DNA from 4 places in the Nocardiopsis sp. NPDC050513 genome. Region 3 is predicted to be linked to each of the others. Evidence: riboswitches for the same ligand, from Rfam matches in the RefSeq annotation. Region 3 holds a riboswitch; each other region holds the start of a gene.

Region 1 (2,193 bases), on a different contig from region 3:
CCACCGTGCTGCCCCTGGGGATCGGTGCGATCGTGATGACCGCCGTCATCGTCGCGGTCGCCCGCTGGCGGGGACTGCCGTTGGCGCTGACCGGCCGCCGACGCGCCGACGCCACCGCCGGGACCCCCTAGGATCGTCCGCATGTGCGGTCGCTATGCCCAGTCCCGGAACCAGCACGAGCTCCAGCTCGCCTTCGACCTCCCCGAGGAGACGATCGCGGAGGAGGCCGACCCCCGGGCGTGGCCCCCGCTGGACGAACTGCCGCCGGACTACAACGTCGCCCCGGGCAAGCCGGTGTACGCGGTGCTCGGCCCGCCGCCGCGCGGCGCCGGGGGCGACGACGAGCCGGCCGGGCCGCGCCACCTGCGCACCCTGCGCTGGGGGCTGGTCCCGTCGTGGGCCAAGGACCGCAACGTCGGCTACCGGATGATCAACGCCCGCGGCGAGACGGTGGCCGACAAGCCCGCCTTCCGGGCGGCCTTCCGCCGCCGCAGGTGCCTGCTGCCCGCCGACGCCTACTACGAGTGGCAGCTCATCGGAGCCGACGGCCGCGCGGAGGCGGGCACCTCGCCCGCGACCGACCCCCAGCACCGCAAGCGCAAGGCGCGCTCCGCCAAGAAACCGTTCGCCGTCCACTACGACGACCGCGAGCCGCTGGCCCTGGCCGGGATCTTCGAACGCTGGCGCGACCCGGAGGCCGACGAGAACGACCCCGCGGCCTGGCTGTGGACCTGCGCGGTCATCACCACCGGGGCCGCGCCCGAACTCGCCCACATCCACGACCGCATGCCCGTCGTCGTCCCCCGGGGGGACTGGGCGACCTGGCTCGACCCCGACTCCGGCGCGGACGACCTGGCCCATGTCATGGCCGGAACGCCGGTCGACCGGTTCGCGGTCGACGAGGTGTCCACCGACGTCAACAGCATCAAGAACAACGGTCCCGGGCTCCTCGCCCCCGTGCCCGGCACGGAGGATGACGGACCGGACACACTTTTCTGACCCGGGGGCGCCTGGACACGGCCCGGGGACCTCTGTGTATGGTGTGCGAGGCCACACGGCCACGCGCCCCGTACGGGGCGTACGCGCGTCGCTCACCCCATCCCCGACGTGCGCACATGTGAATACCGCGGGAGCTCGCGCCATGGCGGGCTGAGAGGGCGGCTCAACGGTGTCGCCGACCGCAGAACCTGTTCGGGTAATTCCGACGTAGGGAGGCATGCCATGACGGCTGCGGACAGCCGCGCCACGAGTTCCACCGCCGACGAGCACCAGGTGACCACGGGTCCCATCATGGGATCACGGAAGGTCTACCGCGAGATCGACGACCCCGCCGGTCTCACGCTCCGCGTCCCGCAGCGCCGGGTGGAACTGAGCAACGGCAGCCACTTCGACCTGTACGACACGTCAGGTCCGTACACCGACTCCACCGCCGACATCGATGTCCACCGGGGACTGCCCGGCACGCGGCAGGAGTGGATCGACGCCCGCGAGCCCATCGACGGAGCGGTCTCCCAGCTGGCCTACGCCAAGGCCGGGACGATCACCCCCGAGATGCGGTTCGTGGCCGCCCGCGAGCACATGGACCCCGAGTTCGTGCGCCAGGAGATCGCGATCGGACGCGCGGTCATCCCCGTCAACCGCAAGCACCCGGAGTCCGAGCCGACCATCATCGGCAAGAACTTCCTGGTGAAGATCAACGCGAACATCGGCAACTCCGCGGTCACCTCCTCCGTGCCCGAGGAGGTCGAGAAGATGGTGTGGGCCACCCGCTGGGGCGCCGACACCGTGATGGACCTGTCGACCGGCAAGCGCATCCACGAGACCCGCGAGCGGATCCTGCGCAACTCGCCGGTCCCCATCGGCACGGTCCCCATCTACCAGGCCCTGGAGAAGGTCAACGGCGACCCCACCAAGCTGAGCTGGGAGATCTACCGCGAGACCGTCGTCGAGCAGGCCGAGCAGGGCGTCGACTACATGACCGTCCACGCCGGCGTGCTCCTGCGCTACGTGCCGCTGGCGGCCAGGCGCGTCACCGGGATCGTCTCGCGCGGCGGTTCGATCATGGCCGCCTGGTGCCTGGCCCACCACAGGGAGAGCTTCCTCTACACCCACTACGAGGAACTCTGCGAGATCCTGCGCGCGTACGACGTCACCTTCTCCCTCGGTGACGGTCTGCGGCCCGGCTCGATCGCC
Region 2 (2,193 bases), on a different contig from region 3:
GCTGATCGGCGGCGCGGGCCACCTGGTCAGCGGCATCAAGCGCTACGTCACCGACGTCCCGCGCGGCCGCGGCGGAGCACGCGCCCAGGAGCAGTTCCGCCTCGTGGACTGGAGCGTGCTGGTCCCGGCGCTCATCGGCATGGCCTGCGCCCTCGTTCTGGCCCTGCTCCTCATCGCTCCGCTGGTCGAGGAGCACACGCAGTACGCCTACGCGGTCTTCTTCGGGCTGGTGCTCGCCTGCCTGTGGGTGCCCTACTCCGGGTCCGGCAAGCCGTGGCGGGCCTGGCACTACCTCGTCGCCCTGGTCTTCGCGGCCGTCGCCTTCGCGCTGACGGGCCTGCCCGGCGCGAACCTGCCCGCCCACCCCGCGGTCGTCTTCCTCGTCGCCGCCGTGGCGATCTGCGCCCTCGTCCTGCCGGGGGTGTCGGGTTCGTTCATCCTGGTCACGGTCGGCCTGTACGTGCCCACCAAGGACGCGTTGGAGAACTTCGACCTGGTCTTCATCGGGGCCTTCGCCCTGGGAGCGATCACCGGCCTGTCCCTGTTCGTGAAGCTCCTCCAGTTCCTCCTGGAGAACTACCACCACATCACCCTCGTCGTCCTGACCGGCCTCATGGCGGGGTCGCTGCGCGCCCTGTGGCCGTGGCAGACCGAGGAGCGCGAGATCCTGCCCCCCACCGAGGTCCCGCTGACGGTGGCCCTCATGGTGGTCGGATTCCTCGTCGTCGTGGCCGCCATCGTCTACGAGAACCGCAAGAAGGCCCAGATCGGGACCGCCCACGAGCACCACTCCACCCCGGTCCACTAGGGTCGGAGCACACGGATCCACGTCAGGGGCGACGCCGCCCCGACGGCGCGGGGTGCCGGGGGATTCCCCCGGCTGAGAACACACCCGTCGAACCTGCTCTAGTTCGTACTAGCGAAGGGACGCCCATGAGCGCGTACAACATCGTGTCCATCGCCGGAAGCGACCCCAGCGGCGGCGCCGGCATCCAGGCGGACCTCAAGGCCTTCTCCGCGCACGGCACGTTCGGGATGACCGTGATCGCCGCGTTGACCGCGCAGTCCACGCGCGGAGTGACGGGCGTCCACGAGGTCCCGGTGGAGTTCGTGGTCCGGCAGATGGACACGCTGTTCGACGACGCCGCGATCCACGCGGTCAAGGTGGGGATGCTCGCCACGGCCGAGATCACCGAGGCGGTCGCGGACGCGATCGCCCGCCACGGGCTGCCGAACGTGGTGGTGGACCCGGTGATGGTCGCCAAGAGCGGTGACCGGCTGCTGGAGGCCTCCGCGGTCAAGGCGCTGCGCGCGCACCTGCTGCCGCGCGCGGACCTGATCACGCCGAACCTGCCCGAGGCCGCCGACCTGCTGGGCGAGGCGGAGGCCACCGACCTGGCCACGATGCGCGCCCAGGCCGAACGCCTGCTGGAGCTGGGTCCTCGCCGGGTCCTGCTCAAGGGCGGCCACCTGGCCGGGGACGAGAGCGTCGACGTCCTCGTCTCCGGGGACGCCGAGCCGGTCGAGTTCCGGGCTCCCCGGGTGGCCACCCGCAACACGCACGGCACGGGCTGCACGCTCTCCTCGTCGATCGCCGCGCTCCTGCCGCAGCGCCCCGACACGGCCAGCGCGGTCGCGGACGCCAAGGCGTACCTGACCGAGGCGATCCGGCGCGCCGACGAGATCGACGCGGGCGGCGGCCAGGGACCGGTGCACCATTTCCACCTCTGGTGGTAGCAGGCACAGTCACCTCTGGTGGTAGCAGGCACAGTCACCAGTCGTGGTAGCGGCACGGCCACCGGTGGAGGCAGCTGCCCGCCGCCGCTGGCGGACGCACACGGAGGGGGACCGCGCCGGGCGCGGTCCCCCTCCTCGCGTCCACCCCCTGGGGGTGGGCGCTACTTGCGCACGTCCTCCATGACGGCGTCCGGGTTCTTCCAGTCCGGGTGGGAGAAGAACTTCCGGGTCTCGGCCACCACGACCGGCGACAGCAGCAGGAGACCGATGAGGTTGGGCAGCGCCATGAGACCGTTGGCGATGTCGCTGAACAGCCACACCGAGTCCAGCGCGGCGACCGAGCCGACGTAGATGACCGCGATGAACACCAGCCGGTACGGGAGGACGAGTCGGCGGCCGCCGAGGAACTCCACGCACCGCTCGCCGTAGTACGCCCAACCGAGCAGCGTGGTGAAC
Region 3 (2,193 bases):
GGCCAGGTGCACGCCCGGAATCCGGGTGGGGCCCAGGAGCGGTTCGTTGTCGGGTGAGCCCGGGCGCAGGCCGACGCAGGTCTCGGTGACCTCCAGTTCGGTCACGCCCGGGACGAGTTCGCGCGCGTCCCGCAGGACCTGCCACAGCCCCCCGGCGGTCAGCGCGGTGTCGTAGCCCATCTCCTCCTGGGTGGCGCCGACGATGACCTCCCCGTCCTCGCGCGGCACGAAATAGACGGGGAAGCCGCGGACCAGCCCCCGGACCGTGCGCCCGACGATGGGCGGCTCCCCGGCGGGCGGGCGCATCCGCAGCAGCTGGCCCTTGACCGGGCGCAGGTGCGGCACCGCCGGCCCGGGGACGGTGATCCGGTCGGTCCAGCAGCCCGCGGCCAGGACCACCTGGTCGGTGGGCAGGACGTCGCCGTCCGCCAGGCGCACTCCCAGGGGCGCGCCGCCGGGTCCGCCGTCGGTGACCTCCTCGGCCCGGTCGGCGAGCTCGGCCACGCCCGCCCGTGCGCCCGCCGCGGCCAGCGCCCGCAGCAGCAGCCGGGGGTCCACCGAGTGGTCGTCGGGGGCGTGCAGGCCGCCGCGCACGGACGGGGCGAGCATGGGCTCCAGGCGTCGGCACTCGCGGCTGGTCAGGCGCTCGCTGACGACGCCGATACGCCGCTGGAGGTCCTGGAGGTCGCCGAGGACGGCCAGGTCGTCGCGGTCGAAGGCGACGAGGAGCGTGCCGGTGGTGCGGTAGCCCACCCGCACGCCGCTCGCCCGCTCCAGCTCGGCGACGAAGTCCGGGTACATGCCCGTGGACCGGACGCCGAGTCCGACCAGCCGCTCCTCGCCGAACACCGCCTCGGTGGCGGGGGTGAGCATGCCCGCGGCGACCACCGAGGAGGCCCGGGCGCGCGAGGGGGCGCCGACGGGGTCGGGCTCGACGAGGGTGACGGACAGTCCGCGCTGGGCGGCGCGCCAGGCGGTGACCCGCCCGACGAGGCCGCCGCCGACCACGACCACCCGGTCGCCGTCATTGGTAGGACGACTCGCCTCGGAGCGGGGCTCGTTCGATGTGCGCATGGCGCTGGGTTCCACTCCCTTCGCCGGTATGACCCGGATCAGGTTCGTGCGGTCGGAGGCCGGATCAGCCTCCCTCTCAGCCGGGTCCACCCGGCTCCCGCGGGACGTTCACTTCCGCGTTCATCGTAGATCACCCCGGTTCGGGGGCGGTGACGGGGATCTCGCGGGCACGCGTCGGGCCCTCCCGGCGAGGGTGTCCGGGCCCCTCGCCGGTATGGCAGATTGGAAACGTGACACAACGCGAATCCGACATCGACGCACTGGTCGGCGAGTGGCTGACTCTCAGGGAGGCGGCGGCGCCGCTGGGCGTGAGCCCGAACCGGATCAAGCAGCTGATCCGGGAGAACCGGATGATGGGCGTCGTCCGCTCCGGAGAGCTGTCCGTTCCGGCCGCGTTCCTGGACGGGGACGACCTCGTCAAGGGTCTTCCGGGGACACTGGTGCTGCTCACCGACGCGGGCTTCTCCACCGAGGAGGCCCTGCGCTGGCTGTTCACGCACGACGACACCCTTCCGGGCACGCCGATCCAGGCCATGCGCGAGAACCGGGGCACCGAGGTCCGCCGCCGGGCGCAGAGCCTGGCCTTCTGAGGAGGCGCGCCGTCGGGGACCGTCCCTTGGGCGCTCCGCGGCACAGGCCCTAGGCTGGTCGGCGTGAGGACCAGCCACGGAACCAGCCTGCGCAAGCGCCTGGACGCATCCCTTCTGTACCTGTGCACCGACGCCCGGCGTGAGCGCGGTGATCTCGCCGAGTTCGCCGACGCCGCCCTGGCCGGGGGCGTGGACATCATCCAGCTCCGGGACAAGGGCCTGGAGGCGCGCGAGGAGATCGCCGCCCTGGAGGTGCTCAGGGAGGCCTGCGAGCGGCACGGCGCCCTGCTCGCGGTCAACGACCGGGCCGACATCGCCCGCGCGGTGCGCGCCGACGTCCTGCACCTGGGCCAGCGCGACCTGCCGGTCCCCATGGCCCGGGACATCATCGGCGCGGACCCGGTCATCGGCCGCTCCAACAACGACATCGGCGCCGCGACCGCCTCCGCCGCGGAACTCGGCAGCGACTACTTCTGCGTGGGCCCGACCTGGGCGACCCCCACCAAGCCGGGCCGGCCCGCCGCCGGGC
Region 4 (2,193 bases), on a different contig from region 3:
TCGGCCACGCGGTGCTCGACCAGGACGAGCGTCGCCTCGGTCTCGGCCAGGAGCCGGTGGAGCACGCCCCGCACCAGCTCGGCGCCGGCCGGGTCCAGGTTGGCGGTCGGTTCGTCGAGCAGCAGCAGGCGCGGGCGCATGGCCAGCGCCCCGGCGATGACCAGGCGCTGCTTCTCGCCGCCGGACAGGGCCCCGGTCGAGCGGCGCCGTCCGTACGGGAAGCCGACCTCGTCCAGGGCGCCGTCGACGCGCGGCCAGATCTGGTCCGGGTCCGTGCCCAGGTTCTCCAGCCCGAACGCGACGTCGTCCCCGGCCCGGGCCATCACGAGCTGGGTCTCGGGGTCCTGGCTGACCAGGCCGACCACGCCCCGACGCCGGTCGGCGGGTGCGCCGTCCACCAGGAGCGTGCCCTCCTGGTCGCCGCCGATGGCGCTGTCGGCGCCGGTGAGCCCGGCGAGCGAGTGCAGCAGGGTCGACTTGCCCGCGCCCGAGGCGCCGAGCAGCAGCACGCGCTCGCCGGGTTCGATGACCAGGTCGACGCCGCGCAGCGCGTGCGCCTGGCGACCGGAGTGGCGCCAGCCCCACCCGGAGAGTTCGACGCGCGCGCCGGGGCCTCCCCTCGTACGGGAGCCCACCCGGTCAGCCCTTGGCCGACGGGAAGGGGGCCAGCGCGCCGGTCCGGGCGAGCGCCGTGGTGATGAGGCGGGCGCCGACACCGGCGATGACGGCGGCGCTGGCGATGACGATGAGGCCGTAGGCGAGCTTGAACTCCAGCGGCCAGGCGACGTTGTAGGTGATGTTGTCGCGGATGGCGGGGGAGATCCCGGCGACGGCGGCGGCGAGCACGGCCACGCCCATGCCCCAGCGGCGGTAGCCGAAGGCGAGGAACACCAGTTCGGGCAGGATGCCCTGGAGGGTGCCGTCCAGGATCACCATGATCCCCCACTGGGTGCCGAGCACCGCCGAGACGGAGGCGGCGGCGATCGAGGTGAGCAGGGCGGCGCCGGGCCTGCGGATGACGAGGCCGCCCAGCACGCCGGAGATCAGCCACATGCCGTAGACGACGGCCTGTCCGGGCGGGAAGCCCACGAACAGCGGCGTGGTGACCGTCCACACGATGTTCCACAGCCAGAAGACGACGCCGATGGCGACGCCGATCACGGCGGCGACCACGATGTCGACCGTCCGCCAGCCGCGCAGCCGGGTGAGGACGTCCTGCCAGAAGCCGGTGTCGGTGGTGTCGGTGCTCAATTCCTGTCCCTTCGTCGGGTGACGAGGGGTCATGCGGCCAAGAGCGTCCCGGTGGTCGTGCGGCGCGCACCGGAGACGTACCGGTGCGCGGGAGACACGCCACCGGTGACGGTTCCTACGACTTCCTTCGCTGGCACTACCCAGATCAGGTGTGTAAGGGTCTGCGGCGACGGTGCCGCACTCTCAGCGCTCATGCGCTCCCCTGTCGGTTATGCACCATTATGCGGCACATACTGCCTGGCAGTGACACGCACCACCCCGGGCGCACCGGTGGTCCTGCCCGACCGGGGAGCGCCCACCGCGTCGGGTGAACGCCCGGATCCCAGGTCGCCGCGGCGTTCCCGTGTTCTCCGGCCCCCGTGCCGCGCCCGGCGCACCGTGTGTCCGGGAACACCGCGCCCACGGTCCTCACAGTCGTCCCGGGCCTCAACCGCCGGCGGATCCCTCGCTCCGTGTGCCGCCCTCGGCTTCCCCAGCACCGCCGAGACCGCCGACCTCCTCCGAGGCGTCCTCGTCACCTGCGTCGTCGGCGTCCCCGGTGCCGCTCTGACCGCCCTCGGACGTCTCGGCACCTCCAGCGTCTCCCGCTTCCGCGTCGTCCTCGGCCTCCCCAGCGCTCTCCGGGGGCTCAGCGTCGCCAGCACCCTCCGGGGAATCAGCGTTTCCAGCATGCCCCGAGGGCTCAGCATGCCCAGAAGTCCCACCCTCGTCGGAGGCCCCGGTCCTCTCGGCGGCCCCGGCACCGCCGTCTCCGCCGTCACCGGACGACTCGGCGTCCGGGTCACCGAACGCCTTCGGCGAGCCCGCGAACCCCTCCGCCGGGAGCGACGCGGTCGCCCCGCTCATCGTGTCCCGCCAGATCGGACCCGGCAGCGTCCCCCCGTAGACGATCCCGTAGTACCGGCCGCCGATGGTCACGCCCTGGAGCGGGTGCCGCTCTCC

Evidence for each region. A riboswitch is a leader RNA that binds a small molecule or an ion and turns the genes downstream of it on or off. The one in region 3 is predicted to bind thiamine pyrophosphate.
Region 1: it holds a riboswitch for thiamine pyrophosphate, as region 3 does, so the genes downstream of both, thiC (phosphomethylpyrimidine synthase ThiC) here and thiO (glycine oxidase ThiO) in region 3, are expected to answer to the same signal.
Region 2: it holds a riboswitch for thiamine pyrophosphate, as region 3 does, so the genes downstream of both, thiD (bifunctional hydroxymethylpyrimidine kinase/phosphomethylpyrimidine kinase) here and thiO (glycine oxidase ThiO) in region 3, are expected to answer to the same signal.
Region 4: it holds a riboswitch for thiamine pyrophosphate, as region 3 does, so the genes downstream of both, ACIBFB_RS15195 (ECF transporter S component) here and thiO (glycine oxidase ThiO) in region 3, are expected to answer to the same signal.

What each region holds. Positions count from the first base shown of each region.
Region 1 covers NZ_JBITHK010000001.1:260,976-263,168, reverse strand. The annotation lists gene ACIBFB_RS01110 (hypothetical protein) at 1-131, shown strand, start outside; gene ACIBFB_RS01105 (SOS response-associated peptidase) at 142-999, shown strand; TPP riboswitch at 1,117-1,230, shown strand; gene thiC (phosphomethylpyrimidine synthase ThiC) at 1,222-2,193, shown strand, end outside.
Region 2 covers NZ_JBITHK010000002.1:363,769-365,961, forward strand. The annotation lists gene ACIBFB_RS04245 (DUF368 domain-containing protein) at 1-808, shown strand, start outside; TPP riboswitch at 847-945, shown strand; gene thiD (bifunctional hydroxymethylpyrimidine kinase/phosphomethylpyrimidine kinase) at 934-1,737, shown strand; gene ACIBFB_RS04255 (alanine/glycine:cation symporter family protein) at 1,899-2,193, opposite strand, start outside.
Region 3 covers NZ_JBITHK010000018.1:80,573-82,765, reverse strand. The annotation lists gene thiO (glycine oxidase ThiO) at 1-1,074, opposite strand, end outside; TPP riboswitch at 1,071-1,185, opposite strand; gene ACIBFB_RS25075 (Rv2175c family DNA-binding protein) at 1,305-1,664, shown strand; gene thiE (thiamine phosphate synthase) at 1,728-2,193, shown strand, end outside.
Region 4 covers NZ_JBITHK010000007.1:246,449-248,641, reverse strand. The annotation lists gene ACIBFB_RS15200 (ABC transporter ATP-binding protein) at 1-635, opposite strand, end outside; gene ACIBFB_RS15195 (ECF transporter S component) at 640-1,284, opposite strand; TPP riboswitch at 1,357-1,465, opposite strand; gene ACIBFB_RS15190 (transglycosylase domain-containing protein) at 1,678-2,193, opposite strand, start outside.